2 linked regions of the Chlorobaculum tepidum TLS genome follow. The protein of the gene in region 1 interacts with the protein of each later gene in a pairwise test. Links are inferred from orthologs where the notes say so. Each region holds a gene or a part of one and is shown on either strand. Other genes may lie near its edges. The genes, in order: ligA and leuS.

Evidence for each region.
Region 2: the proteins of ligA (region 1) and leuS interact in binary tests that used the Escherichia coli proteins (3 or more experiments, as listed by UniProt). The link is inferred for Chlorobaculum tepidum TLS from one-to-one orthologs.

The regions. Positions count from the first base shown.
Region 1 is NC_002932.3:465,149-479,900, forward strand. Bases 11,472-14,418 are described here. They hold ligA (NAD-dependent DNA ligase LigA), read left to right. Parts: upstream 11,472-11,906; coding sequence 11,907-13,931; downstream 13,932-14,418. Other genes in these bases: cruA (lycopene beta-monocyclase CruA), read left to right, coding at 11,472-11,901; AYT24_RS02210 (LOG family protein), read left to right, coding at 14,211-14,418. Outside these bases: AYT24_RS02150 (glycosyltransferase family 2 protein), read right to left, coding at 1-839; AYT24_RS02160 (hypothetical protein), read right to left, coding at 2,140-2,937; AYT24_RS02165 (ISL3 family transposase), read right to left, coding at 3,119-4,345; AYT24_RS02170 (ArnT family glycosyltransferase), read right to left, coding at 4,384-5,421; modC (molybdenum ABC transporter ATP-binding protein), read right to left, coding at 5,794-6,849; modB (molybdate ABC transporter permease subunit), read right to left, coding at 6,846-7,532; AYT24_RS10430 (hypothetical protein), read right to left, coding at 8,174-8,314; ModD protein, read right to left, coding at 8,327-9,184; AYT24_RS02195 (ABC transporter ATP-binding protein), read left to right, coding at 9,630-10,343; more of cruA, read left to right, coding at 10,363-11,471; more of AYT24_RS02210, read left to right, coding at 14,419-14,752. UniProt on the Escherichia coli protein: DNA ligase that catalyzes the formation of phosphodiester linkages between 5'-phosphoryl and 3'-hydroxyl groups in double-stranded DNA using NAD as a coenzyme and as the energy source for the reaction.
Region 2 is NC_002932.3:1,554,811-1,569,703, reverse strand. The notes cover bases 5,279-8,366. They hold leuS (leucine--tRNA ligase), read right to left. Parts: upstream 7,991-8,366; coding sequence 5,567-7,990; downstream 5,279-5,566. Other genes in these bases: AYT24_RS07440 (polyribonucleotide nucleotidyltransferase), read right to left, coding at 8,104-8,366; acs (acetate--CoA ligase), read right to left, coding at 5,279-5,399. Outside these bases: AYT24_RS07480 (TspO/MBR family protein), read left to right, coding at 44-520; AYT24_RS07475 (hypothetical protein), read left to right, coding at 579-908; AYT24_RS07470 (hypothetical protein), read right to left, coding at 1,000-1,551; AYT24_RS07465 (hypothetical protein), read left to right, coding at 1,762-2,268; AYT24_RS07460 ((2Fe-2S) ferredoxin domain-containing protein), read left to right, coding at 2,514-2,816; AYT24_RS07455 (ArsR/SmtB family transcription factor), read left to right, coding at 2,870-3,160; AYT24_RS10390 (hypothetical protein), read left to right, coding at 3,191-3,346; more of acs, read right to left, coding at 3,420-5,278; more of AYT24_RS07440, read right to left, coding at 8,367-10,305; panC (pantoate--beta-alanine ligase), read right to left, coding at 10,502-11,356; rsmI (16S rRNA (cytidine(1402)-2'-O)-methyltransferase), read right to left, coding at 11,340-12,071; AYT24_RS07425 (ABC transporter ATP-binding protein), read left to right, coding at 12,156-13,139; signal peptide peptidase SppA, read left to right, coding at 13,154-14,893.

The sequences.
Region 1 (14,752 bases):
ATGCGGTTGCCGCTTGGACTTTTTATGGATAGTTTTGCCTCAGGATAACCGTTACTATTATGCGGATGAATAACTTCGTATTTGCATTCGTGAAAAAGACCAAGGCGCTGCATACGTGCTTTCGTTGTGGTAATGACTACATCTAAAGCGTATTTGAGACCATTCACATAACAGATTTCATCACCATAATAGGTTGGAATCGGGCGTTCTGCGATACGGAAGCCCCAAAGAATCAGCTGGATTATTATTTCAGTATCGAAATGGAAATCGGGCGTATTTAAATGAAACGGGATTTGCTTCAATGCTTTTACGGAGTATGCTCTGTAGCCTGAGTGAAATTCGCTTAAAGAGGTTTTTAACATGATATTCTGAAACAAAGTCAGAATTTTGTTGCCTACAAACTTGTAGGCGGGCATCCCTCCTTTTAGTGCGCCAAAAGGTGTCATCATTCTCGAACCAAATACTGCCTCGGCCTCTCCCTTTGTAACCGGTGTTATGAGATCTCTCAAGTATTCCGGAGCATATTGCCCATCGCCATGGAGTAGTGCTACACAGTCGAAATCATGCTCAATAGCGTATTGGTAGCCTACCTTCTGATTTCCGCCATATCCCTGGTTTTCGGGGTTTACCAGAACATTGGTCTTGAATCTGATTTTCCCGCTTTGTATTGTCTCAGCGCAGCGTAATACAGTATCATCAGAAGATTGGTCATCTATAACGAGCACTTCGGCATCAAAATCATCGAGCAGGTCAGCAGGAATGCGCATCAGGACGTTCTCAATCGTACTCTCCGCATTGTAAGCAACTATAAAAATTAAAATGCTCGGTTTCTTATCCATTGCTTTTCTTCTTTTTAAAGAGCTGTATCTGCGTGAGTCTATAAATTTGACCTCGATAGCGCCTTTTGAGTAAGACCCTTCCCAATTATAGGGCACCTGTTGTACAAGAGCAAATTGTTTTTACTTATTCCCTTAGCTGAGCCTGTTCAGCTAAGTGTGTAAACGGTCGTTTTCATAGAGGCACCCTTCCCTCGAATTTAATGGAAAACTGATTGATGACCGCCCCCCAGTTTTTGATTGGCATCGTCCATTTTTTGGCAATATTCTGCATGGCAAGATAGATCAGCTTGATAATCGATTCGTCAGTCGGAAACGAGCCTTTGGTTTTCAGCACTTTGCGCAGCGAGCGGTTCAGCGACTCGATGGCGTTGGTCGTGTAAATGACCTTCCGGATTTCTGGCAGATAATCGAAAAACGGGATGATGTGCTCCCAATGCCGCTGCCAGAGCTTGCTGACCGAGGGATATTTGCCGTCCCATTTGTCGGCGAAGAGGTGCAATGCCACTTCGGCGGCCTCGGCGGTTGGTGAGCCGTAAATCGTTTTCAGATCGGCACAGAACTCTTTGCGATCTTTCCACGATACGTATTTGACGGAGTTGCGCACCATGTGCACCATGCACAGCTGCACCTCGGTTTTCGGAAACACCGCGGCGATGGCGTCCGGAAAGCCGACCAGCCCGTCAACGGCAGCAATCAGGATGTCCTCGACGCCCCGGTTTTTGAGTTCGGTCATGACGCTAAGCCAGAATTTGGCCCCTTCGTTCTGCGAAATCCACAGTCCCAGCAGCTCCTTGTGGCCATCCATGGTGATGGCTAAGGCCAGATAAACAGCTTTGTTACAGGCCCGTCCGTCTTGACGGCCCTTGACGACAATGCAGTCGAAAGAGACGATGGGATAGAGCGCCTCGAGCGGGCGGTTCTGCCAGGCGCGTACGTCGTCGAGCACCGCGTCGGTCACGCTGCTGATGAGCGCTTCGGAGACTTCGACCTGGTAGAGTTCCAGCAACATGGCCTGCATGTCGCGGACGCTCATGCCGCGGGCGTCCATGGCCAGGATTTTGTCGTCGAAGCCCTTGAAGCGCGTCTGGCGCTTCGGGATCAGTTGCGGCTCGAAGCTGCCGTTGCGGTCGCGCGGGGGGTGGATGGTGAACTGATCGTTTTACTGCCGTAACCGTTACGGCTGTTCCTGCTATTCGGGACGATCGGGGTGTGCTTGGGATAGCCGAGGTGTTCATCCAGTTCACCTTCGAGTGCCTTTTCGATTAAGCGCTTTTTGAACTGGTCGAACAGGCCACCTTTGTCAAAAAGGGCTTGGGGGCTGCCGCTTTCTCGCAGAAGCTGCCCGATCAGCTCGCCCTGAATGTCCGGGGTCTTGTTTTTCTTTCTGGTCATAGTTTTGCTCCTTTTTCAATGATAGGAAACTACGACCGTTTACACACTTTATCTTACAGACCCCCTTAGCTGGAAAGGTCGAGTGAGAGTTTTCCGGCTTATTGCGCGTATTCACTCGACTTTCAACTGAATTTGCCGAGGCTTTTCGTTTTAGGACTTCTATCCACCATTTCGAGCGCGGTGCGCCAAGCGCCTCTGCGCCCCATCGATAGCGGGACTTGTCTCTGAATATTTCGATCAGTCCTGCACGTGTGTAATATTGAGCCTTGTACTGTTTGAACCATTTGAAAAGTTGCCAATGAGAATCTTTACTTGGCGACCATGAGGCAGGAATAGACGCAGGATCAATGTAAACGATATATGCTGGTTGAGCATTCTCTATCTCGCGGGCCATCTGTTCCTGCATTTCCAGGGAAAAGTCATGACCTTCCATCATGGCATAGGTGTAAATATAGCCTGTGGAGGCACGCCGCCTGGAGTAAAAGTAAATCTGGGGTTCGGATCCGATGACGGCAACGTATTCATTTTTCCCGGTATGGGATCTGATGTAATCGGCAATTTCAAGGGACTCTGGAAAGGGATTCAGGCCGTAGGTAAAGCGGCTGGCAGCGTAAGGGCTCATCCAAAAGAGAAATGCACGCTGTTGGAACAGGGTGAAAGCCATGACAAGTCCGGCAATGAGCACCCCGATGCTGAACCTGCTCAAGTTCGACACGCGGCTTTGCAGGATAGCTGTCAAAGAATTCACGCCCAAACCAGCCCATATTGAAACAACTGGTAACAGGAGTACAAAGTAGTGAGGTCGAAAGAAGAGCCCGGGACAAATAGCGAGAAATGAAAATAGGGTTCTTCGCAGAATATCGTGGGTAAAGGAGCGCTGGGTTACGTCATGATCCGATAGCCATGTTGAGTTTTCCGCAGTAAAACAAAATCCGGATTCGGTAACTCTCGAACCGGTGAAACCCTCTTGCAGAGGCCTTGACGATCTGAATCTTGCTGTTCAAGCCTTCGGAAACTGCGTTGGTGATCGGGTGTTTGAACCAGGTCAAGACGTTGCCGAAATGGCGCTGAAGCAGCTCTTTGACCTTCGTCAACGGAACCAGACCAACCTCATCGATCCGCTTCGACCAGTACTCGAAAAAAAACGTCCCGGCATCAGCGCAACCAAGCTGCCAGAAGGCTCGAAACATATTTTTCAACGACCACGCCTTCCCGGTTCTGAACTCCGCGTCCATCAGCTTGCCCAGCTCGGCCTGTTGCTGCTCACCCATGTTTTCCGGATTACGCAGCCAGACATATGTTGAGCCGATCAGGCGTTTGTCTCCGGCCTTGTCGAGTTGGCGACACTCCTTGCGACGCACCAGATCGACAGCCTCATTGAGATACTTGCTGATATGAAAGCGATCATGCACCAGATCGGCCTTCGGCAACAGCTCTTGAACGGCATGGATAAAGGGTTTCCACATATCGACCGAGACCGCCTTGACCCCTGCTTGCTGGCTGTCGTTCAGCGATGCAAGCAGCTCTTTGGTCGCCTCGGTCGTGCGATGCTCGACCACCTCAAGCACGCGCCTTTCGCCGAGATCAGTCAGCGTTGTGACGTCATGCTGGCCCGCCTTGAAGCTTTTTTCATCGATGCCCAGATACTCGACGGTTTCGGTTTTCCGGCGAACCAATCCTCGCTGAACGGCGCGTCGCATGATTTGATTGACGGTATGCCAGTTCAAGCGCAACAGGCGCGACGCCGCCTTGATATTGGCACAGTGCAACAACAGCTCGACGGCGAAGCTCTCGAACAGCAACGTGAAACGAGAATGCCGTGCCGCCCATGGCGCCTGAACGGTTTTGACTCCATGCTCCTTGCATTGGCAACGAGGCAAACGGGCCACCAGGATCGTCTCGAACTGCATCGTATCAAGATGACGCCACCGCTGCTCAGCGGCATGGTCATAGATGAGGCATGATTGGCCGCAGATTGGACACTCGCCCTGCTTGCCGGTAAAGGCCAGTCTGATCTCCACTTGCCGGCTACTCATCGACAAGTTGACGTTCTCGACTTCCCAGTTTGAGGGAAGACCTAACAGTTGGTGGTAATGGCTTGACAGGCTCTGCATGGGCGGATCAATGTGGTTAGCTTGCTTGAATTGCACGACTACGCCAAGTTACCCATTACAGCCACATCTTTCCACGATATTCTGCGAAGAGCCGAAAATAGCGATAAGATCAGGAGGAGTGTCCGAGACTTCCGCTCATCTTTGTTCCAGATGGGAGGCCGCAAGCCGATGTATGCCAAGAACCATAATGGCCAACTGTCTCTCAGTATCAGACCAAAGTTGTTCAGGAAGTTGTATAATCCGTCTTTAAAAGATAGTTCGCTGATGTATGCTCTCGGATATTTGAAGGTCCAAAACCAGAATTGAGCAAATGAGCCGGAGGCCAGAAAGATTATGCAGACCACGGCGTAAGGTAGCAGTATGCCACTGCACAAGGCAAGCGCGTGCCAGCCAAGAGGCTTCCAGGAGAACGGCCGTCCGCCTGGGTATTGAGTGAAAAATATCACGATGCCAGCCAGGATAAAGGCGAACCCGTGCTGTTTAATGACAAAGCCCAGTCCAAGAAGAAGGCCCGCTGCGAAGAACAGCCACCATCGCCTTTTTTCGAGTGCGATAAGGAGTATCAGGAAGCCCGCCACTGCGGGCACAATGACGAAATGCTCCGCGTTTGCGAAAACGCCTTGAACCGACGGGCTTACTGACAGTACGGCAAAGCTTCCCGCCGCAGCAAGGCCGGTCAGGGGGTTGATCAGGCGGCGCGCAAGCAGAAAGATGAGAATGGAAGTTATGGCGTTTATGAGCAACAGACCTGCATGTACGCCGGTGTGTGTTTGTCCGAAGATCGAGAGCACCAAAGCGTACGCCCCATAGATGCCGGGCAGCTTCATGCTGTAGAGGTGCTCGTAGGGAAGTAGTCCTTGGAGCATCAGCTGTGCGCCATAGGCGTACTCACCCTCATCACGCTCCATTGGGACGTTGAGCAAATGGTACCGGATGCCAGCCACTAACAGAAGCACCGCCAGCAGGAACAACCATGCGCCATGTTCTGCGTGCCTCTTCTGCAAACGAAGCTCCTCTTCCTGCGGCTGCTCAATCTGCCGATCCCACTGTTTACTATCGCGGTTTTTTCCCGGCATGGGGTTCCATGGTTTGTTCCATCAGCCTGTGAGCAATTGCTGTGATGAGTGCGTTTGAGGCAAGCTTCCTTGTAGCCGTTGAACTACTGCTTCAAACCTCTGTAGCGTTCGAGGCCATCGTCAGTTGCATTCAGGGAAAGGTACTCAATATTTGGCGCGCTGCCATAACCGTTCGATGAAAACACGCTGTTGCGTACTCGTCCTTTGCCGTCCTGTAAAGCTGACTTGGTTTACTGTATGACGGCCCTGTTCTGGTGCCCGAACGGTATCGGAAATCTGGCGGGCACGGTGCTCTGGATGCCGAAACCGTCTGGTCTTTGCCGTGGTGGGAACGCGCGGGGCGTGAGGGTTACACGGGGGAGGCACGGATGGTCAGCTCACTCTCCGAAACGCCGAGGCTTTGATTGCGGCGAAGAGCATCGTGCCGGGCGCGATGCCGAGTTCTTCGGCGGCAGAGCGGACGATTTCTGCGACAAGCGTTTTACCGCCCGATTCGAGCACCACGCCTTTTCGCCCGTCCGAGTCGAAGAGTTCGGCGACACGGCATTCGAGCAGGTTGCGGGCGCTGATGGCTTCGGGGTGCTGCTTGAAGAGGATGATGTCGCGCGAGGAGAGTTCAAACAGCGACTCCTCGCCGGTGCGACCTTCCGAAATGATAAGGTGGCCGTTGCCCCACGGGTAGTGGAAGAGGCCGTCTTTCTGTGTCGCGCCGTCGAGGCGGAGCAGGTTGAGGTAGCCGCGCGGGTTGGTGGCCATGCCGGTTCGGGCCAGCTCGTCGGGGGTCGAGATGCCCGCCAGCCGCCCGTCGCGGACGACCAGCACCCGTTCGGTCATGAGCTGCATTTCGGTCAGCGAGTGCGAAATGAAGAGGCACGGAATGCCGAACTCCGCGCTGACGCTGCGCAGGTAGGGGATGATCTGGTAGCGGAGCGAGTCGTCGAGCGCCGAGAGCGGCTCATCCATCACGAGCAGGCGCGGGTTTGCGAGCACGGCGCGGCCCAATGCTACGCGCTGTTTTTCGCCGCCGGAGAGCTTGCCCACGCCGCGACCGACCAGATGCCCCAGATTGAGCACCTCGATGATCGCCTCTGGCCTGATACGCCGTTCCGAAGGGCGGCAGCGCTTGTAGCCGTAGAGCAGGTTCGACTTGACGCCGAGGTGCGGAAAGAGCGTCGCTTGCTGGAACACGATTGAGATACGCCGCTTTTCGGGTGAGAGATCGATCTTTTTCCGGCTGCTGAACAGGCACGTATCGTCGAGGTAAATCTCTCCTGCATAAGGTTTTATCAATCCCGCAATCAGATGCACGAGCGTCGATTTGCCGCTGCCTGATGCGCCGAAGATGCCGACCCGCTCGCCCGAAATTTCGGTTTTTAGCTTCAGGGAAAAGTCGCCCAGCCTCTTTTCGATGTCGATGCAGAGCTTCACGCTTTTCCTCCGTGTTCAAGTTTTTTGCCGATCAGTTCGTGCAAAAAGAGCACGGAGACCGAGAGCGCGATGGAGACCAGGCAGAGCGAGAGGGCCATCGAGGTGCCCGCCGGGGAGCTGGCGTAGTCGTAGATGGCGAGCGGAATGGTTTGCGTGAGGCCGGGAATGTTGCCCGCCACGATGATCGTCGCGCCGAATTCGCCGAGGCTGCGGGCGAACATGAGCGATGATCCGGCCACCATGCCCCGGAACGAGAGCGGCAAAATGACTGTTGCGAGCGTGTCGTACCACGGCGCGCCGAGGCTGCGCGAGGCGTCGATGAGCTGCTGGTCAATCGACTCCATGCCGAGCCGGATCGAGCGCACCAGCAGCGGAAAGCCGACCGTGGCCGAGGCGAGCACGGCGGCTTTCCAGGTGAAGACCAGCTCGATGCCGACAGACGAAAGCGCCTGACCGATCCAGCCGTTGCGCCCCAGCATGAGCAAGAGGAAGTAGCCGATCACCACCGGTGGCAGGGTGAGTGGCAGGTTGACCAGCACTTCGAGCAGCACCTTGCCGCGAAAGCGCTTGAAGACCATCACCCACGCCGTCGCGAAGCCGAACGGCAGCGAGAGCGCCGTGGCGGTGACAGCGACCTTCATCGAGAGCGCAATGGCCGAGAAATCTTCGGGCGTCAGGTGCATGGTTTGTCGCTGAGGCTTTTTACTTCACGGTGAAGCCATATTTCTTCAGAATCGCCGTGGCCTCTTTGCCCTTCAGCCAGGCATAGAAGCTTTTGGCGTCGGCGTTTTTCGCGCCAGCGACGGTCAGCGCAACCGGATAGACGACTTCGGGATAAAGGTTTGCGGGCACGGTGAAAAGTATCCGGGCTTTCTTCGCCATGAGCGCGTCGGTGCGATAGACGAAGGAGCCGTCAACCTCGCCAAGCTCGGCGTACATCAGGCTTTCGCGCACACCCTTGGCTATGATGAGCTTGCCCGCGAGCGTCTGTTTGAGTCCGGCTTTCACGATAGCCTGATCGCGTACTTTCCGGCGGGCACGCTTTTTGGGCTGCCGATGCCGATTTTGCCGAGCCTGGTCAGGTCGCTCATGCTCTTGATTTTCTGCGTGGTCGCGCCCGCGAACACCAGGTCGTTGAAGGCGAAGGTGCGGATGCTCGCTGCATCGACGAGGTTCTTCTCTTTCAGGTAGTTCATCCACTTGACGTTTGCCGAAATGAAAAGGTCCGCCGGAGCGCCCTGTTCGATCTGCTTGGCGAGCGCCCCCGCAGGAGCATAGTTTTTCTGGAAGGTCGTGCCCGGATGAGATTTCGTGTACACGTCGGTCATCTCGTTGATGGCGTCTTTGAGGCTCGTCGCCACGGAGAGGTTGGGTTGATCTGTCCGGCAAGCGCCGGTATGCTCGTCAGTATGACGACGTTGAGCGCGATGCCGATGGCGCGGATGAAGTGCTTCAAGGTTTGCATGATTCGGGTTTGTCAGTTGGATTTTACTGGCAAGATCGAGGTCGAAATGTCGGCAGGTTTGCCGAAGTAAACCGAGGAGAGCACGATGATGTCGATGCCGGTGGCGGCGTACGCGGCGGCGTTTTCGCCGTTGATGCCGCCGGCCGCCGAGACTGCCACGCCGGGAAAGCGGCTGCGGATTTCCGAGACCAGCGCCGCGAGTTCGGCGACCGGCATCTTGTCCACCTGCACCACGTCCGCGCCCGCCGCCGCGATGCGGAGCGCCTCGACGGCGCTGTCCGCCTCGACGAGAATTTTCTGTTCCGGCGCGAGCTTTTTCAGATCGGAGAGCTTGTCGAGGAACGGATCGAGTCCGCCAAGAAAGACGGTGTGCTGGCTGAAGACAAGGATCGATTCGGAGAGGCCGAGGCGGTGGGGAAACGCGCCGCCTGCCATGATCGCCTTCATGGCGATCTTTTTGGTGCCGGGAAAGGATTTGCGCGTCGTGACGACGTTGATGCCGGGGTTGGCGGCGCGGGCGCGTTCGACGATGGTCGCGGTGCGCGTCGAGATGCCGGAGGCGTATTCGAGCAGGTTCATCGCCACCTTCCAGCCCGCGTGCAGCGCCGCCGCCGGGCCGGAAGCTCTCAGAATCTCCGTGCCCGGCGCAGCAATCGTGCCGGACGGAAGCATCGAGAGCACCTCGGCACCGCACTTCGCGAGCACCCGCCCGGCCTCCTCGGTGCAACAGAGCACCGTCCGGTCGCGCGTGGTGAAGGTTATCTCGCCCGGTTCATCGCCGATGCCGAGCAGGGTGGTGGTCAAGTCGCCATAAGGCACGTCTTCTTCGATATATCGCTCGATTTCGCTGTCGGGGGTGAGGCTGTACATTCGTGAATATTTTAGAACGTTATGTGATTTCTGTTATAGCGTAAAGCGCAGGTTCTGGAATTTCTGTGTCGTCCGCGTAATTGTTCTGTTTTCGTTGTTTTGGTCAATAATCCTGATAAATTTAGGGATTAATGCGATTAATCCTAAGAATATTTGTGTTGCGCGTCGCTATGGCTTTGAAAAACTTACGGATATGTTGTCGCGCCTGTTTTCGGTATGTTTTACGGGAAATAACGAATTCTTCCTGACATTGGCAAAAGTGTCCCGGCGCGATGGATTGTCGGGTGGAATGGAGGCTCCTGATCTGACTTCTTGTTCAGCGCAGTTGTTGCCGGGTAATAAACGGCGCTTTTTTCTTATACTTCAGAGCGCCCGGGGAAGAGGAGTCTGATTTCGATTTCGATGGAGGGGGCGTGATCCGTAACGATGAACCAGACCCAACTCGATGGCTGAAACGATTCTCAGGCTTAAAGGAATCCGCAAGGAACTCGAACTGTCGAGGGATGTGCGCCAGACGATCCTTCCCAACCTTTCGCTGGAGATTTTCGAAGGTGAATTTGTGGCCATTACCGGGCCGTCCGGATCGGGCAAATCGACGCTGCTCTACATCATGGGCGGCCTCGACAAGCCGACTTTTGGCAAGGTGTGGCTCGACGGTCAGGAGATTACCGGCCTCGACGAGGCGGAGATGACCGTCATCCGCAACCGGAAGATCGGCTTTATCTACCAGTTCCACTTTCTTTTACCGGAGTTCAGCGCGGTCGATAACGTCATGATGCCAATGCTGATTCGCCGCAAGTATGGCAAGAAGGAGATTCGCGAGCGGGCGATGAAGCTGCTCGACATGGTTGGCCTCGAAGACAAATACACCAACAAGCCCAACCAGCTCTCCGGCGGACAGCAGCAGCGCGTGGCGATTGCCAGGGCGCTGGCCAACGAACCGAAGGTGCTGCTCGGCGACGAGCCGACCGGCAACCTCGATTCGCGCTCGGCCAATAACGTGTATGAACTTTTCGCCCGCCTGAATTGCGAACTGAACCAAACCGTGATTGTCGTCACCCACGACGAAGATTTCGCCAATCGTGCGGGTCGCCGCATTCACCTCGTTGACGGCAAGATCGAGAGCGATTCGCGCACACCCCGGCAAGCAACCGCCTGAAACCACGGAGAACCGATCCATGCTCGAACAGATCAGGAATACCCATCCGCTTGTTTATCAAAACTTTAGCGCTCTGCCGGATGGTGAGAAGCACTTGCGCTCGATTCTCGCTATCGACCGCTACTGGGAGAAGCTCGATCTTCCGGTACCCGACGTGATTCTTGCCGGCTCGCGACTTCCAGTTGACGCCTGCGTCGAGGAGGCGTGCGATATTCTCTACGCTGGAGGCACGCTCGGCCTTTTGCACGCGGCGGTGATGTCGAAAAAGTACGGGCGCAAGGTACTGGTGATCGACCGGGCCGAGCCGGGGCGCACCACGCGGGACTGGAATATCTCGCGTGGCGAGCTGCTGCGCCTCGCCGACACCGGAGTGTTCACCAGCGAAGAGCTGGACTCGACCATCGTTCGAATGTACAAAACCGGCTGGGTGGAGTTCCACGCGCCCGCCGAAAGGCGCAAGCGGCTCTATATGGACGAAGTGCTCGACTGTGCGGTCGATGCCGACAGGCTGCTTGGCATGGCTTGCAAAAAGGTGCTCGCGGGTGGTGGTTCAAAGGTGCTTGGCCACACCAGCTTCGTTTGCTGCTACCAGTTCCCGGATCACCTCGTTGTGCAGGTCGAGGAGTTGTCCGGCAAGCCTCGCTACTTCCGGACGCAGGTGCTTGTGGATGCGATGGGCATTGTTTCGCCGGTGGCGATGCAGCTCAACCGGGGCCGCCCGCAAACGCACGTCTGCCCGACGGTCGGCACCATCGCGAGTGGGTTCGAGAACGCCGATTTCGAGGTGGGCGAAATTCTCGCCAGCACCGAGGACGCGGAGGTCTCCGGCAAACGCGGGCGGCAGCTCATCTGGGAGGGGTTCCCGGCGAAGGGCGACGAGTACATCACCTACCTCTTCTTTTACGACAAGGTCGATTCGCCGAATGACAAGTCGTTGCTCGGCCTTTTCGAGGCGTACTTCCGCAAGCTGCCGGAGTACAAAAAGCCGGGGCCGAATTTCACGATTCACCGGCCCGTTTTCGGCATCATCCCGGCGTACTTTCACGACGGCGCGGGATGTACGCGCGTGGTCTCCGGCGAGCGCATCGCGCTGCTCGGCGACGCGGCCTCGCTCGCCTCGCCGCTCACCTTCTGCGGCTTCGGCTCGGTGGTGCGCAACCTCGACCGCATGACCTCCGGTCTCGACCGCGCCATGCGCGAAGGCCGACTCGGCGCGGCTGAGCTGGCTAACATAAGCGCTTACGAGCCGAACGTGGCCTCGATGGCAACTCTCATGAAGTACATGTGCTACGACCCGGAGACCGACGAGCCCGGCTTCGTCAACGAGATGATGAACGAGGTGATGATTGTGCTCGACGAGCTGCCGCAGCGCTACCGGCAGGCGATGTTCCGCGACGAGATGAAGGTCGAGGAGCTGGTGACGGTGATGCTCAAGGTGGCGTGGCGCTACCCCAAAATCCTCAAGGCGACCTGGAACAAACTCGGCGTGGGCGGGTCGGTCGGCTTCGTGAAAAACCTTGCCGGATGGGCAATATCGCAGAACGAAAAACGCGGTTAACATCGATGGATAAAGCGAAAGCACAACAGGAAATCGGCAAGCTTCGCGCGGAGATCGAACGCCACAATCGCCTCTACTACCTCGAAGCCAAACCGGAGATTTCGGATTTCGAGTTCGACAAGCTGCTTAAACGGTTGATTATGCTCGAAAAGGAGTTCCCGGAGCTGGTGACGCCCGACAGCCCGTCGCAGCGTGTTGGCGGCGGCATCACCAAGGAGTTTCCGACGGTTGTGCACCGCGACCCGATGCTCAGTCTTTCGAACACCTACTCCATCGCGGAGGTGGCCGACTTCTGCAATCGCGTCGAAAAGCTGGTGGCAGCCGAGGGCGGCGGTACGCCGGAGTACGTCGCCGAGCTGAAGTATGACGGTGTGGCGATCAGCTTGCTCTACCGCGACGGTCTGCTCGTTTGCGGCTCCACGCGTGGCGACGGTCGGCAAGGCGACGAGATCACGGCCAATCTCCGGACAATCCCGTCGATTCCGCTTCGGCTCGAAATGCCCGATCTGCCGCTTTTCGGCACAGCATTGAGCGGCGAAATCGAGGTGCGCGGCGAGGTCTATATGCGCAAGGACGATTTCGAGCGGCTCAACGAGGAGCGCCCGGAGGAGGAGCGTTTCGCCAACCCGCGCAACGCCACCGCCGGCACGCTCAAGTTGCAGGACTCGGCGGAGGTCGCGCGGCGCCGGATGTCGTTCGTGGCCTACTATCTCAAGGGGTACGACGGCGAAGCGCCCACGCACCTGAAGCGGCTGGAGCAGCTCAAAAGCATGGGCTTCATGACCGGCGCGGCGGCTAAGCTTTGCAAAGGGATGGACGAGATTGCCGACTTCATCGCCGAGTGGTCGGAGAAGCGCTGGACGCTGCCGTACGAAACCGACGGCGTGGTGCTCAAGCTCAACGAGGTCAGCCTGTGGGAGCGGCTCGGCGCGACCGCCAAAAGTCCGCGCTGGGCGATTGCCTACAAGTACCCGGCGCAGCAGGCCAAGACCGTGCTGCAAGGCGTGGTGTTCCAGGTCGGGCGGCTCGGCACCATCACGCCGGTGGCCGAACTCAAGCCGACCAGGCTCGCTGGATCGATCGTGTCGCGCTCGACCCTGCACAACTTCGACGAAATCAAACGGCTTGGCGTGCGCATTGGCGACCACGTTATGATCGAAAAGTCGGGCGAAGTAATTCCGAAAGTGGTCAGCGTCGTGCTCGACGAACGCCCGGCGGAAACCGCCGAAATCGAAGTGCCGTCGGAGTGCCCGGTTTGCGGCACCAGGCTGGAGCGGCCCGAAGGCGAGGTGAACTGGTATTGCCCCAACGAGGAGGGATGCCCCGCGCAGAAGCGAGGCCGCATTCTGCACTTCGCCTCGCGCAACGCCCTCGACATCCAGAACCTCGGCGAGTCGCTTGTTACGCAGCTCGTCGATCGTGGCCTCGTGAGCGACGCGGGCGACCTTTACAGTCTTACTCAGGAGCAGCTCGCGGGCCTCGACCGCATGGCTGCCAAATCGGCGCAAAACGTGCTCGACGCGCTCGAAAAGAGCAAAAAGCAGAGCTACGCCCGCCTGCTCTTCGCCCTCGGCATCCGCCACGTCGGCGCAGCCACGGCCCGCGAACTGGCCCACGCCTGCCCCTCCATCGACCGCCTCCGCGAGATGGATGAAGAGGCGCTCGCCGCCGTGCCCGACATCGGCCCCGTCATCGCCGCAAGCATCCGCGACTTCTTCGCCAAACCGTGGGTGCAAGCGATGCTCCAAAAGCTCGCCGAAGCCGGGCTGCCGATGCAGGCGGGAGAGGAAAAGGCGCTCGTTAACAACAATTTTGAAGGACAAAGCGTCATCTTCACCGGCGCACTGGAACGCCACGTCCGCCAGGAGGCCGAAGAGATGGTACGCGAACGCGGCGGCAGAATCGTCAGCTCGGTGAGCAAAAAGACAACACTCGTTGTCGCAGGCAAAGAGGCCGGAAGCAAGCTTGAAAAGGCGATAAAGCTGGGAGTGAAGGTGATTGACGAGGATGAGTTCGAGCGGATGCTGTGAGGGTGGATGTACGGTTATAAAATCAGAATCAGGTTCTTCGCAGAATATCGTGGGTAAATGGTGAATATGGGTCAATCGACTGAGGCACGGCCAAAACGAATGCGCTCTGCAAAGAGTGTCCGGTCAAAGGATAAATCACCTTAACGCTTTATCATATGATGAGTTATAAATGTCTTTGACCGAACTGTTAAACTTGTTCATCAGGGATGGTCATGTGAGCATCCTTCATGCCACCCACGAAATTCTGCGAAGAACCACCATCAACCTCAATCAAAATTCATGGAACCGCATTATCGTGTAACTATTTTCGGGTCGGCCCGGATCAGTGAGGGGGACGAGGCTTACCGGGATGTTTATGACATCGCTCGCGGGCTGGCGGCCGAGGGGTTTGACATCGTGACCGGCGGTGGGCCGGGGTTGATGCGGGCGGCCAATTCCGGATCGAAAAGCGTCTCCAACGGAGGGCAGTCGATCGGGCTGAATATCAAGCTGCCGCATGAGCAGTGCCCGAATCCGTATCTCGACATCAAGGAGGAGTTTGACCGGTTCAGCGGGCGGCTCGACGCCTTCATGGCCATGTCCGACGCGGTGGTGGTTGCGCCCGGCGGCATCGGCACCATGCTCGAACTCTTTTACTCCTGGCAGCTTGTGCAGGTGCAGCACCTCTGCGAAACGCCAATTATCCTTTTCGGCGAAATCTGGACCAGCCTGCTCCTTTGGCTTGAAACCGAAGTACTGCCGCGCCATCTGTTCGAGCGCAAGGATATGCATTCAATATTTCACGTCATGGAAGCCTCAGAGGTGGTTGATCTGATCATCAA
Region 2 (14,893 bases), 1.1 Mb from region 1 along the record:
CTTGTTAGTGTGATATTCCCGATTCGTCAAACGACCGCTCATCATGAATAAACAGATACTCACCCTCGCGCTCTGTATCGGCCTCTGCCTGGCAGTCGGTTTTGCCGGAAGCACCTTTACGCCGAAGCCGGCTTCATGGTACTACACCACCCTTGTCAAGCCATCGTGGAATCCGCCTGACTGGCTCTTTCCCCCGGTCTGGACAATTCTCTTTATCATGATGGGGACAGCGCTTGCAAAGGTGCTTGGCACGGGCTGGAAGAAGAACGAGGTCAACGTCGGCGTTGTGCTCTTCGCGATTCAACTGATGCTGAATCTCGGATGGTCAGCATCGTTTTTCGGGATGCAGTCGCCGCTTGCCGGTCTGGTCGATATTGTTCTGCTCTGGATTTTCATTGTCCTGACCATGCTCGCCTTTGCCAGAGTTTCGAAACCGGCTTCACTGCTGCTGGTGCCGTATCTCTGCTGGGTGAGCTTCGCATCTTATTTGAATTTCACTATTCTACAGCTCAATCCCTGATACGTCAGCAGGTCGGGCGGGTTAGGGTGACAGGTTCTGTCAACCGTAACACTGGATAATGGAGGTAGAGAGTAATGGAGTACACCAGTACACCGAGCAGCAAAAACAGGCGTTCAAGAACGAATTTGCAAACAGACGTCGAAATCAGATAGTGCTTTTCGGTCTGCTCTTCATTTTGATGATTCTTTATGTTACGGCAGATAAAAGCACGGGTTTGATGCTCGGAACTTATCTGGCTGCAATATTTACGCCATTGCTGCTTGTTGTGGTCATTGGTGCGCTTGTTTTTTTCATTTACCAACTGGCGGTGCCCGGCTTGCAACACAAGTATTTAGGACGGTCGATGAATCCGCATTTCTGTTGGAAATGTGGAATAGCCTTGAGCTAGAGTGGTGAAATACCGGATGGCCCGATTCGACGGAACTTCGTGATCTACGCCCCCCTGAATGCCGTTTGGTCAGGGGGGCTTTTTACTGGGGTTACTCCAGCGTTTTCAGCTTCGCAACGGCCATTTTTCCCGCCTCGATCAGCCTTGCCCGAATGGCGGCATTGCTGGTGTTGCCGGCTCCGATCTGGATGTAGTAGCCGTCGGCCATAATGTAGATGCCGCCGCTTGCGATGAACGCTTCATCGCCCACGCCATCGATGTCGGTTCTCATACCTTCAAAATTATCCTTGAGGCTTTTGTAGATCGATGCCGCGCCAGCGCCACCGGGCGGGAAGCATGCGTCCTGCGTCAGCGAAACCTGCAAAAACGGGATTGGTTCGCCGCTGGCTGGCTTGTACATGCAGAGCTTCATGCCGACAACCTGCTTCTCGCTTTTCTCTGCAGGCTTGACCGCTTCGCCGAGCAGTTTTGCCGCTTCATCCTGCGTGATGAGCTGGCAGGGTTCGATGATTTTCGATGCCTGCTGCTGAACCGCTGCATTGCCGCCGCCGGTCTCAGACTGCGGGGTCGAATTGCCGCCGCATCCTGCGAAAAGCAGGGCGGTGCAGAGCGGGAGAATCCGGATGATGTGTGCTGGTCGCATGGGTGAGGTGGTTTTATTTTCGGTGGAAAGCTTACCTTGAAAGGTAGGGAATTTTTGTGTGAGACGACAGTGGCGCGATTGTTGTGGAGTGTTTGAAGGGTTTGTCGGATGTTGCTGTGTGCGTCTTATAATGGACTGAAGATCAAAAATCCGCGTCTTATGCGGATCAATCTAATTAATGTTGGGTACCATTAACAGGAGCCGCTCTCCATGGCTGGTAATCCAATCTCCGATGAACCAAACAGACTCACCGCCGAAGGAAATGGCTACGGCGATCCACAAGCTCAGTTGATCGACGACCGCAAGTTTCAAAGGCTCATGAAGGCTTACGAAACTACCGTCGAAACACGAAAACTCGAAATTGAACTTTTCTGGAGCCGGTCGCTGTTCTTTTGGGGTTTCATCGCCTCTGCCTTCGTTGCCTCTGCGACCTTAAGGCGTTACAGCTCTGACATATCGGTTGTTGTCGCGTGCTTCGGCTTTGTTTGTTCCGTTGCCTGGTCACTCGGCAATCGCGCTGGCAAGTTCTGGCAAGAGTCCTGGGAAATGAAGGTTGAACGAATAGAGCCTTCCGTTACCAGAGCAATGTTTGCCCAGCCTGAGGCCGTTCAAACTAATAAGAACTTTTGGCTGCGCGGCCGACGGTTCTCCGTAAGCAAGCTCGCCATCGCACTGAGCGACTACACTATCATTCTTTGGGTTGCGGTTGTCGTTTAGGAAAGCATTCGCCTGTTCGGCCCCCCATTGCTTGTGGCATGTGCAAAGTCATTGGCAACCGCTTTATTCATTTTCTTTTCTGCAATCTATGAGGTGCCGCTTTTCATTGCGGGGCGTTCAACAAAGAGGGCCGACCATTAATGCCCAACCCGGCAGTCAACCGGAGGCTGTGCAGCCAACGCCGCTACGCGGGGCGGCTGACGCGTGACGTTAGACGAAATATTCAATTAAGGAGATATTCCATTATGCAAATTCAAAACGAATCACCTTACATCGTTCACGTGTTTGTCTGTACCAATGATCGCGGAGGCGAACGAAAATCGTGTGCTGACAATAACAGCCAGCTTGTGAAAGATCAATTGAAAAAAGCTGTTGACGGGAAAGGGTGGAAAGGGAAGGTGCGGGTTTCGACGTCCGGTTGCATGGGAGTTTGCGGCGAGGGGCCGAATGTGATGATCTATCCGCAGAAGCTCTGGTTTTCCAGGGTTTCGCCGGATGATGTGGATGCAGTTTTATCCGTGATCGAGCGTTTGATGAGCGAAGCCTGAGCTTGTTTGAAAATATTTTAGTATTTGCGCGTTCACTTAATTAGATTGACTCGATGAGTAACGCTGACAACATGGCACGGATGTTCAAGGTGCTTTCCGTTGGTTCAAGGGTTCGGATAGTCGAGCTGCTGAAGGAGCGGTCGCTGTGCGTGAATGCGCTGGCCAAGGCGCTTGACATCACCCCGGCGGCGGTTTCGCAGCATCTTCGGGTTTTGCGTGATGCCGAAGTCGTGCTTCCCGAACGGCGCGGTTATTCGGTGCATTACCGCGTGGATCGGGAAGTGCTTGCCGAATGGAAATTGGTCGCATCAGCGTTACTCGGCGTCACGAATGAAAATGAGTGAAAGCATCATCAATCCAACCGGAGTTAAATCATGAGTGAAGAAAAATCCTGCTGTTGCCAGAAGCCAGAAATGCTGAAAGGCACCCCCGAGAAATGTTCGCCCGAAACCATCAAGCAGTGCCACGGCGACCAGCCAACACATCCCTGTGTTCCGGAAGAGAAGAACGCGAAAGAGGATAAAGAGTAAAGGACAATTGTCTTTTTGGAAACAAAAAAAGCCCCGGGTTGCCAGGGCTTTTTTGTTTGAGCTCGCTGATTGCTCAGCCTTCGTCTTCCTGTTCGCGGAGGTTCTCGATGACGCCGAGGTCTTCGAGGGTGGTGACGTCGCCTTTGATCTCGTTGGAAGTGGCAAGTTCGCGAAGCAGGCGGCGCATGATTTTGCCGCTGCGGGTTTTCGGCAGACCTTTGGCCCAGCGGATTTCGTCAGGCTTAGCAATAGCGCCGATCTCCTTGGCGACGTGCTTGCCGAGCGAGTCGCGCAGTTTGGCGTCGCCTTCGTAGCCGTCTTTCAGCGTCACGAATGCGACGAGGGCGTTGCCCTTGATTTCGTCCGGACGGCTGACGACGGCGGCTTCGGCGACAGCCTCGTGTGAAACGAGCGCGCTTTCGACCTCGCTGGTGCCGAGGCGGTGACCCGAGACGTTGACCACGTCATCGACGCGGCCCATGATCCAGATGTAGCCGTCATCATCTTTTCTTGCACCGTCGCCGGTGAAGTACATGCCGGGGAATTCAGACCAGTAGGTCTTTTCGTAACGCTCGTTGTCACCATAGATGGTGCGGAGCATCGAGGGCCATGGGCGTTTGACGACCAGGTAGCCACCTTCGTTGGCGTTGCACGGGGTGCCATCCTTGCGGACGACATCGACCATAATGCCCGGCAGCGGGCGGGTGGCTGTGCCCGGTTTGGTCGGGGTCGCGCCCGGCATCGGCGAAATCATGATGCCGCCGGTTTCGGTCTGCCACCAGGTGTCCACGATCGGGCATTTTTCCTGACCGACATACTTGTGGTACCACATCCAGGCCTCGGGGTTGATCGGTTCGCCGACCGTGCCGAGCAGCCTGAGCGAGCTGAGGTCGTGCTTGGTGACCCACTCGTTACCGGCGCGGATGAAGGCGCGGATAGCCGTCGGAGCGGTGTAGAGGATTGTGATCTTGTGGCGATTGATGATGTCCCAGAAACGATCCCACTGCGGGTAGTTCGGAGCGCCTTCGTACATGAAGACGGTTGCGCCGTTGAGCAGCGGGCCGTAGATTATGTAGGTGTGGCCGGTGATCCAGCCGATGTCGGCGGTGCAGAAGTAGATGTCCTCGTCCTTGATGTCGAACACATATTTGAACGAGCTGGCGGCGTGCACCATGTACCCGGCGGTGGTGTGCAGAATGCCTTTCGGTTTGCCGGTCGAGCCGCTGGTGTAGAGCAAAAAGAGCGGGTGCTCGGAATCGACCTGCGCCGGTTCGCATTCGTCCACGGCTAGCCCCATCAGGTCGTGCCACCAGTGATCCATGCCGTCGTGCATGTGGATCTCTTCGCCGGTCACTTTGAGGACGATGACGTTTTTGACCGAAGGAGTGTTGATGATCGCTTCGTCGACGATATTTTTGAGGTTGATGGTGCTACCACGGCGGCGGGTGCCGTCGGCGCAGATGACTATTTTGGCGCGTGAGTCGTTGACCCTTTCGGTGATGGCGTGGGCGGCAAAACCGGCGAAGATCACGTTGTGCACCGCACCGACCCTTGCGCAGGCGAGCACGGCGATGACCAGCTCAGGCACCATCCCCATGTAGATCGCCACCTTGTCACCCGGTTTGATGCCGGCGATTTTCAGGACGTTGGCGAATTTGCTGACCTGGCGGTGCAGCTCGCCATAGGTGAGGATGCGCTCGTTGCCCTCTTCACCTTCCCATATGATAGCCGCCTTGTTCTTGCGCCAGCTGCCTACGTGCACGTCAAGGCAGTTGTAGGCGATGTTGGTGGTGCCGCCATTGAACCATTTGGCATATGGAGCATTCCATTCAAGAACCGAGTCCCATTTCTTGAACCAGTGGAACTGTTCCGCCAGATCGCCCCAGTACTTGTCGGGATCCGCGGCTGCATCGGCATAGAGTTTTTCGTACTGCTCCATGCTTGAAATGTGCGACTGGGAAGAGAACGCTTCCGGCGGAGGAAACTTCCTCCGCTCGGAGAGAACCGAACTGATCGATTCAGAGGACTGGCCTTTCGTTTGCTCAGTAGCCATTGGTCATACGGTTTTGTATTGAAGAAAATGTCTGCTGCTCCTTGAGAGAGCGCCGACGTTTCGGTCGGAGCTTGGTAAGGGGCCTGCCGAACCCCTTGTATTATCGTGATTAAGAAGTTACAGAAAAAAATTGATCACACTAAGAACCTCATCTCATCGCTTCGTTGTCATTGTTGCGGTTTTACGGCGAAGTTCACTAGCTTGCCGGGCACGGCGATCTCCTTGACGATCTGCTGCCCGTCGAGGAACTTCGCAACGCTTTCGACCTTTTTGGCCGACTCGATCATCTCCTCTTTCGTGCAGCCCGCGGGAGCTTCAAACGTACCGCGGAGCTTGCCGTTGACCTGCACGGCGATGGTGAGCACGTCGTCCGTTGCAAGCTTCGCGTCGAAGACCGGCCATACAGCTCCGCTGATCGATTCGGCGTGGCCGAGCGCCTGCCACAGCTCCTCGGTGATGTGCGGTGCGAAAGGTGAGAGCAGCACCAGCAGGGTTTCAGTCGTCTCGCGGCTGTAGCAGCCCGCCTTGTGCAGCTCGTTGACCAGTACCATCATCTCCGAAATGGCGGTGTTGAATTTGAGCTGCTCGGTATCTTCGGTCACCTTTTTGATCGCTTTGTGCATCCGTTTGAGGATGGCTTCCGACGGTTTGTCCTCGGTGGTTTTCTGCGTCTCGGTGTTTTCGTCCCAGACCAGTCGCCACACCTTGTTCAAAAAGCGGCTGATGCCTTCGATGCCGTGGGTGTTCCAGGGCTTGACCTGGTCAAGCGGGCCGAGGAACATTTCGTAGAGCCTCAGTGCGTCCGCGCCGTAGGTGCTCAGCACGTGGTCGGCGGGGATGACGTTGCCGCGCGATTTGGACATCTTTTCGTTGTCTTCGCCGAGAATCATGCCCTGGTTGAAGAGGCGCTGGAACGGCTCTTTGGTGCTCACCACGCCGAGGTCGTAGAGCACCTTGTGCCAGAAGCGTGAGTAGAGCAGGTGCAGCACTGCGTGCTCCGCGCCGCCGATGTAGAGATCGACGTTCATCCAGTACTGTTCGAGCGACGGATCGACCAGCGCGTCGCTGTTCTGCGGATCGATGAAGCGTAGGTAGTACCAGCAGCTTCCAGCCCACTGCGGCATGGTGTTGGTCTCGCGGCGGAACTTTCCATGTTCGTCCTCGCCGTAGAGCCAGCTCTCGATGTTGGCCAGCGGCGACTCGCCAGTCGAGGTGGGCTGGTAAGCTTCGACCTCCGGAAGCGTAAGCGGCAGGTTGGTTTCGGGGCGCATCGTGCCGTCTTCGTAATGCTTGATCGGGATTGGCTCGCCCCAGTAGCGCTGGCGGCTGAAGACCCAGTCGCGCAACTTGTAGTTGACCTTGCGTTTGCCCTTGCCTTTCGACTCCAGCCAGGCGGCCATGCGGTCGAAGGCGGTTTTGAAGTCGAGGCCGTTGATGCTGATTTCGTCGTTCGCGGAGTTCACGCAAACGCTCTCCTTGCCGTCAAACACCCTCTCCTGCACGTCATGCGGGCTTTTGATGACTTCGCGGATCGGCAGGCCGAATTTTTTTGCGAACTCCCAGTCGCGGCTGTCGTGCGCCGGGACGGACATGATCGCGCCGGTGCCGTAGCTGGTGAGCACGAAGTCCGAAATCCAGACCGGCAGCGCCTCGCCGTTGGCCGGATTGATCGCGTAGGAGCCGGTGAAGACGCCGGTTTTTTCTTTCTGCAAACCGGTACGCTCCAGCTCGGTTTTGAGCTTCGCCTGTTCGATATATTTTTTGACCGCGACGAGCTGCTGGGCGATGGCGAGCTTTTCGGCCATCGGGTGCTCCGGCGAAATGACGAGATACGTCGCGCCAAAAAGCGTGTCCGGACGGGTGGTATAGACCCGCAGGTTGGTGCGGTGGCACCGCAGCTCGAAGTCGATCTCCATGCCCTCAGAGCGCCCGATCCAGTTGCGCTGCATCTGCTTGACGTTCTCCGGCCAGTCAACCTCGTCCAGATCCTTCAGCAGCCGCTCGGCGTAGGCGGTGATCTTCAGCACCCACTGGCGCAGTGGGCGGCGCACCACAGTGTAGCCGTCAGCGATTTTCTCGTCCACCTCTTCGTTGGCCAGCACCACTTTCAGCTCTTCGCACCAGTTGACGTCCACCTCCGAGATGTAGGCTAGCCCTTTTTCGTAGAGCTTGAGGAAAATCCACTGCGTCCACTTGAAGTAGTTCGGGTCGGTGGTGTTGATCTCGCGGCTCCAGTCGTAGGAGAAGCCCATGCTCTTGAGGGTCTCCCGGAAGCTGGCGACGTTCTTTTCGGTTGTCAGGCGCGGGTGGGTGCCGGTCTTGATGGCGAACTGCTCGGCGGGCAGGCCGAAGGCGTCCCAGCCCATCGGGTGCAGCACGTTGTGGCCTTGGCAGCGCTTGTAGCGCGCCATGATGTCGGTGGCCGTATAGCCTTCGAGGTGGCCGACGTGCAGTCCCGAACCGCTCGGATAGGGGAACATGTCGAGCACGTAATATTTTGGCTTCTCTTGGTCGGCGGAGGAGGCAAAGGTCTGCTCATCTGCCCAACGGGACTGCCACTTTTTCTCTAAAGCTGAAAAGTCGTATTTCATGAGTCGTTGGTCTGTTCGAAAATGTTGCCGGGAAGATAATCCCGCGCCGGTAATGAAAAAAGGCAGTGCAGGGTTATTTCCCCCGCACTGCCTTGGTTTCAGTTTCGCTGCGTTCAGTCTCTTGCCGGCTTTGCTTCGCCGTTCGTTTCGGCTTGCTGGTCGGTGTCGAGTAGCGCCTTGATCGAGAGGGCGAACTTGGTCTTGCCGGTGCGGGGATCCTTGCGCACGTCGATCAGCTTCACCTTGATCCGGTCACCCACCTTGAGCACGTCGCTCACCTTGGCGATACGTTCGCGGGCAATCTCCGAGATGTGCACCAGACCGTCGGTTTTTGGCAGGAACTCGACGAAGGCGCCGAGCTCGTCGCGGATGTCGCGAACCTTGCCCATGTAGATTGTGCCGACCTCCGGCTTGGAGACGAGGGTCTTGATGGTTTCGACCGCCGCTTTGGTGGCTTCGGGGCTGGAGCAGGCGATGGTGACCGTGCCGTCGTCGTCGATGTTGATCTCTGCGCCGGTCTCCTCGGTGATGCTGCGGATGGTTTCGCCGCCCTTGCCGATCACCATGCCGATGGCGTCCACCGGAATCTGGATGGTGGTGAGGCGCGGTGCGTATTTACCGATGTCTGCACGCGACTCGGGAATCGCCTCGGCCATGACGTCGAGGATGTGCAAGCGACCTTTGCGAGCCTGCTCGAGCGCGGTTTCGAGGATGTGGTAGTCGAGGCCGTCGATCTTGATGTCCATCTGGCAGGCGGTAATGCCGTCACGGGTGCCTGCCACCTTGAAGTCCATGTCGCCGAGATGATCCTCGTTGCCGAGAATGTCGGAGAGCACGGCGTAGCGGTCGCCCTCCTTGATGAGGCCCATTGCGATGCCGGAGACCGGTTTCTTGAGCGGAATGCCACCGTCCATCGCGGCCAGCGTGCCGCCGCAGACCGAGGCCATCGAGGACGAACCGTTCGATTCGAGGATGTCCGAGACGAGGCGCACGGTGTAGGGGAACTCCTGCTCGGATGGCATCACCATTTTGATGGCGCGCTCGGCGAGGTTGCCGTGGCCGATTTCACGCCGTCCGGCACCGCCGACCCTGCCGATTTCGCCGACTGAGAAGGGTGGGAAGTTGTAGTGCAGCATGAACCGCTTGTCCTTGTCGTCAGTCAGCGTATCGACCGACTGGGCGTCCTTCTTGGTGCCCAGCGTCAGCGTGACGAGTGCCTGCGTTTCGCCGCGAGTGAAGAGCGCTGAACCGTGAGCCCTCGGAATGAGGCCCAGCTCGATGCTGATCGGGCGAACCTGTTCGAGTGTACGGCCGTCGAGGCGCTTGCCGTCATCGAGAATCATGTGGCGCATCACCTTCTTTTCGACGGCATGGATGCACTCTTCGATCATGTGTTCGTTCAGGCAGAACGCGCTGGTGGGATCGGCTTCGATCTGATCGGGGCCGACGCGGTCGGTGAAGTGCGTGAGGGTTTTCCTGATGGTTTGCGTGTAGATGGCTTTGGTCTTTTCGGCGCGCTCCTCCTTGGCGAGCGGGGTGTAGGCCAAAGCTTTCAGCTCGGCTGAGCAGTGCTCTTCAACGAAATTGACCAGCTCGTCCGGCGCGACGGTCGGAGAGAATGGCCGTTTGGGCTTGGCTACCTCTGCGGCGAGTTCGCGCTGGAGGGCGCAAATTTTCTTGATGGCGTCGTGGCCGAATTTGATGGCGTCGAGCATCTCGGCTTCGGAGATCTCCTTCATCTCGCCCTCGAGCATACAGATGGTGTCCTCGGTGCCGCCGATGCAGATGTCCATGTCGCTTTGCGCCAGCTCGTTGATGTCGGGGTTGACGATGAAGAGTCCGTTGATGCGCCCGACGCGAACCTCGGACATCGGGTTGGCGAACGGAATGTCGGAGACCATGATGGCGGCTGAAGCGGCGATGCCGCCAAGCACGTCGGCGTCATTGATCGTGTCGGAGGAGATGACCGAGATGATGATCTGGGTCTCCTGATAGTAACCGTCAGGGAAGAGCGGGCGCAGGGCGCGGTCGATCAGGCGGGCGGAGAGAATCTCCTTTTCGGAGGGGCGGCCTTCGCGCTTGAAGAAGCCTCCGGGGAACTTGCCGGCTGCGGAATATTTTTCGCGGTATTCGACCTGGAGCGGGAAGAAGTCCTGATTCGGCGACGGAGGTGTTTTGCTTGAAACCACCGTGGCGAGCACCATGGTGTCGTTCATTGTGACGACCGCCGAGCCGTCGGCCTGTTTGGCCATTTTTCCGGTTTCGATCGTGATTACCTTACCGTGTCCAAGATCGATCTTTTTTTTGATAAACATTGAAATCTGTTGTGGTTAAAAGTGATGAACCTCTTCGCTGGACCTTCGGGGCGATGCCGTTTCGCTGGGGAAATCAGGGCTCTTGATGCCGGTCGCGGTCGAAGCCAATTCAAAAAATTACAAAGTCAAATAATATACTATAAATTTGTTGCCTTTCAGTATCGGCAGCGCTTTCATGCGGTTCCGCTTTTGTGCATTACTGATAGTCAAACCGCCAGTTGTCGATCAGCCTGGTCGAACCGATGCGCACAGCCATGATGAGCCGGTAGGCTTTGCCGGTAACCGCCTGCGTGACCGGCTCGAAAGTGGCGTCATCGACAAAGCAGAGATAATCGGGTTCGGCATCAGGCTCGGAACGCACCAGCGCTTCAGCTTCGCCAGCAATCGCCTCTAGATCGGTGCGGTCTTTGTCGATCTCCATCTTCGCGTACCGGATGGCGCGGTAAAGCACCGTTGCCTGCTGGCGTTCGTTCGACGAGAGATAGATGTTCCGCGAACTGGTGGCCAGCCCGTCGCTTTCGCGCACGATCGGAGCCCCGAGAATCGTGGTGCCGATGTTCAGATCGGTCACCACGCGCCGGATGATGGCGAGCTGCTGGGCGTCCTTCTCGCCAAAGACGGCCAGGTGCGGTCGCGTGATGCCGAGCAGTTTGACCACTACCGTAACCATGCCGCCGAAGTGGCCGGGTCGGGAAGCGCCCTCGAAGCGCGTGGCGATGGGGCCGGGATCGATGCTGGTCGAGTATCCATCCGGGTACATCGCTTCCGTCGAAGGCGCAAACAGGTAGTCAACGCCTGCCGAACGCGCCAGCGCGGCGTCCTGTTCGAAGGGTCTTGGATAACGGTAAAAATCTTCGTTCGGGCCGAATTGCGTCGGGTTGACGAAGATGGTCATAATGACCGTTCCGGCATGCGCTTTCGCAAGTTTTACCAGACTCAGGTGCCCCTCGTGCAGCGCGCCCATCGTCATGACGACGCCGATATACTGGTGCTGGAGACGCAGTTTTTCGGCGATCTTCTGCATCTCGGCGGGGTCATTGATGATCTGCATGTTCCTGTCTCTTTTTTGAATGTTTGTCTGGCGGATGGACGACCACGACGAATTCGCCCCGCTGCTTCTGGCCGGTGAAGTGGTTCGCCAGTTCATCGGGCGTGCCGGTGACGTACTCCTCGTGCATCTTGGTGATTTCTCGCGCGGCGAACACCTGCGCGTCGGGAAAGTGCTCCTTCACCTCCTCCATCAGCCGCCCGATCCGGTGCGGCGATTCGTACAGTACGATGGTGCTGTCGATGGAGGCGAGAAATTCGAGGCGGCTTTTGCGCCCTTTCTTGTGCGGCAAAAATCCGGCGAAGAAAAAGCTGCTCGATGGCAGCGGACAGACCGAGAGCGCCGCCGTCAACGCGCTCGCACCCGGCACCGGCACCACCGGCAGTCCTGCGGCGTGTGCGGCGCTGGCCATCGTGTAGCCGGGATCGCTGATGGCGGGTGTGCCTGCGTCGGTCACCAGCGCCACGTCCGAACCCTCTTCGAGCAGCTCGATTACCTGCCGGACGGCGCGCTCTTCGTTGAAGCTGTGGTAGCTGACCAGCCGCTTGCCCTCGATGCCGAAGTGTTTGAGCAGAATCGAGGTGCGTCGGGTGTCCTCGCAGGCGATGGCTCCTGCATTGCGCAACGTGTTGACTGCCCGAAAGGTCATGTCGTCAAGATTGCCGAGCGGGGTGGCCACCACGTAGAGCGTGCCTTTATGTTCGTCGCGGGAGTTCAATCAGCAGTGGCCTTTATTCGGGAAGCTTGTATATTATGACCATAATTATAGTAAAAATTATGAGAAACAGATTGAGGCAAGCCCATGCAGCGTGAACAGATCCTTTCAGTCAGCGGCCTGAAGGTGCATTTTCCGGTCAGAAGTTCCGGATTGGCGGGTGGCAAGCAGGTGGCCAGAGCGGTCAACGGCGTGTCGTTCGAGGTGTTCAAGGGCGAGACCCTCGGGCTGGTCGGCGAGTCGGGCTGCGGCAAGACTACCCTCGGCAGGTCGATCGTGCGGCTGGTGCAGCCCTCGAAAGGAGGCAAGATCGTCTTTCGTGGCCGCGATATCACCGGGCTTGGCAACCGGGAGTTCAGACCGCTGCGCACGGAGATGCAGATGATCTTCCAGGATCCCTTCGGCTCGCTTAATCCGCGCCTGACCGTTGGACAGACGCTTGGCGAGGTGCTCAAGGTGCATGGTATTACGAAAGGAACCCAGGCCACCGCCAAGAAAATCGACCAGCTCCTTGACACGGTGGGCCTCAATCGCGACTACGCCAGCCGCTACCCGCACGAGTTCTCCGGCGGCCAGCGCCAGCGAGTCGGCATCGCCAGGGCGCTTGCCGTCAACCCGTCGTTTATCATCTGCGACGAGCCGGTCTCGGCGCTCGATGTCTCGATCCAGTCGCAGATCATCAACCTGCTCAAGGATTTGCAGCGCGAGCTGGGGCTGACCTATCTTTTCATCGCGCACGACCTCTCGGTGGTCGAGTACATCTCGGATCGCGTCGCGGTGATGTATCTCGGCAAGATTGTTGAAATCGCCGATGCCGGAACGCTCTACGCCAATCCGAAGCACCCCTACACGCAGGCGTTGCTGTCAGCCATTCCTATGCCTGAACTTGGTCACCAGCGCGAACGCATCGTGTTGAAGGGCGATCTTCCAGGACCGCTCTCGATTCCGGAGGGGTGCAGCTTTCACCCCCGTTGCCCATTCGCGATGGAGGAGTGCCGGAAACGTGAGCCGGAACTGCTGTCGTTGCAAGATGAGCCATCACACAAAGTAAGCTGTCTTCTTTACCAGTAATTTATTGCGTCGATATGGCAGACAAGAACCGAAAAAAAGGCGGATGTTTCCGCGCCGGGTGCCTGACGGCAGTCGTTGCCGTGCTTCTGCTCGTTGGACTGGGAGGGTGGTTTGTGCATCAGAGGAGCAATCGTCTTCCCGCACGCTTCGTGCTCTCGGTGCCGTTGACCGGAGAGCTCGATGAGCGCCCTCCGGATGCGGGTCCATTCCCCTTTGGCAAAGGACGCCATCTGCTCTCGTTTGAGGAATTGCTGACCATTCTTGACCGTGCGAAAACTGACCGCCGTGTCGATTCGGTGCTGCTCAGGATCGATGGTCTGGGTGCCTCGCCTGCCAAGATACAGGAGCTGAGAAGTTCAATTGCCGCCTTGCGGAAATCGGGCAAAAAGGTCACAGCGTTTCTTGTCACGCCTGAAGACAAGGATTATCAGCTCGCCGTCGCCTGCGATTCGATCATTGTACAGAAAGGTTCCTGGATGACGCTCGACGGGCTTAAGGCCGAGCTGTTCTTTGTCGCCGATCCGCTCAAAAAGCTCGGTGTCAGCTTTCAGGCAGCGCAGTGGAAAAAGTATAAAAGTGCCGTCGAAACCTTCACCAGAAATTCGGCCAGCCCGGAGAATCTCGAAGAGACCAACGCCTTGCTCGATGACGCCTGGAGCGATTATCTCGACTCCGTATCGCGGCAGCGTCGCATCGGCAAGGATGCCTTCCGGAAGGTGGTTGACTCGCTGGCCGTGTTGACGCCTGAAAAAGCGCTTGGGCTTCATTTGATCGATCGTGTGGCCACTGAACGCGAACTTGAACAAGAGTATGCAAGGCGTTTGAACAAGCCAGCAGCGGAGCTGTTGGTGGGAGGCCGGGAGTATCTCGGCGCTACTGGCGGTATGCGTCCGCAGGGAGGCGGCGACCGGATTGCTGTGATCAACATTACCGGCATGATCGTGAGCGACGGTGCGGGCGGTATGAGCGAGGGCGATGGAACCGATGTCGCTACTGTCAAGGAGGCGCTTCAGACTGCGATCGACGACTTGAAGGTCAAGGCGATCGTGCTGCGGATCGATAGCCCTGGCGGCGATGCCCTTGCCGCCTCCACGATGCTCGAACTGCTCAACGAGGCGAAAGCCAAAAAGCCGATTGTGGCCTCGATGTCCGGCTTGGCGGCTTCGGGTGGCTACATGGTGGCGCTCGCTGGCGACAAAATCTTTGCCGAACCGCTCACCATAACCGGTTCGATTGGCGTTTTCTCGCTCAAGCCCGATTTGAGCAGCCTGCTCGAAAAGACCGGCATCCGGCGCGAGGTGCTCATCCGGGGCCGCTTCGCTGACGCCGAAACGCCATTCAGAGCGTTTGACGACGCATCGTTCCGCAAGTTTGTTGAGCTCACCGGTACGGTTTATGAGGATTTCATCGCCAAAGTGGCGAAAGGACGCCATATGACACCAGCGCAGGTTGATGCCGTGGCTGGAGGGCGGGTGTGGAGCGGCAAGCGCGCGCTGGAAGTTGGTCTCATCGACCAGATTGGTGGTCTTGGTGACGCCGTGCAGGAGGCCAAAAAGCTGGCCGGCGTGAAGAAGGAGGTCAAGCCGGCGCTGCTTTATCTGCCTGCCCAAAAAACATGGCTTGAATACCTGCTTGGCAGTGATACGTCGGATATGGTTTCGGCGTTGACTGCCGCAATGGTCAGGGAGTCGCTTGGTCAATTGCAACCGCTCTCTCGCTTGCCCGGCGCCGGCATCGCCCGCTTTCTTTTGCGT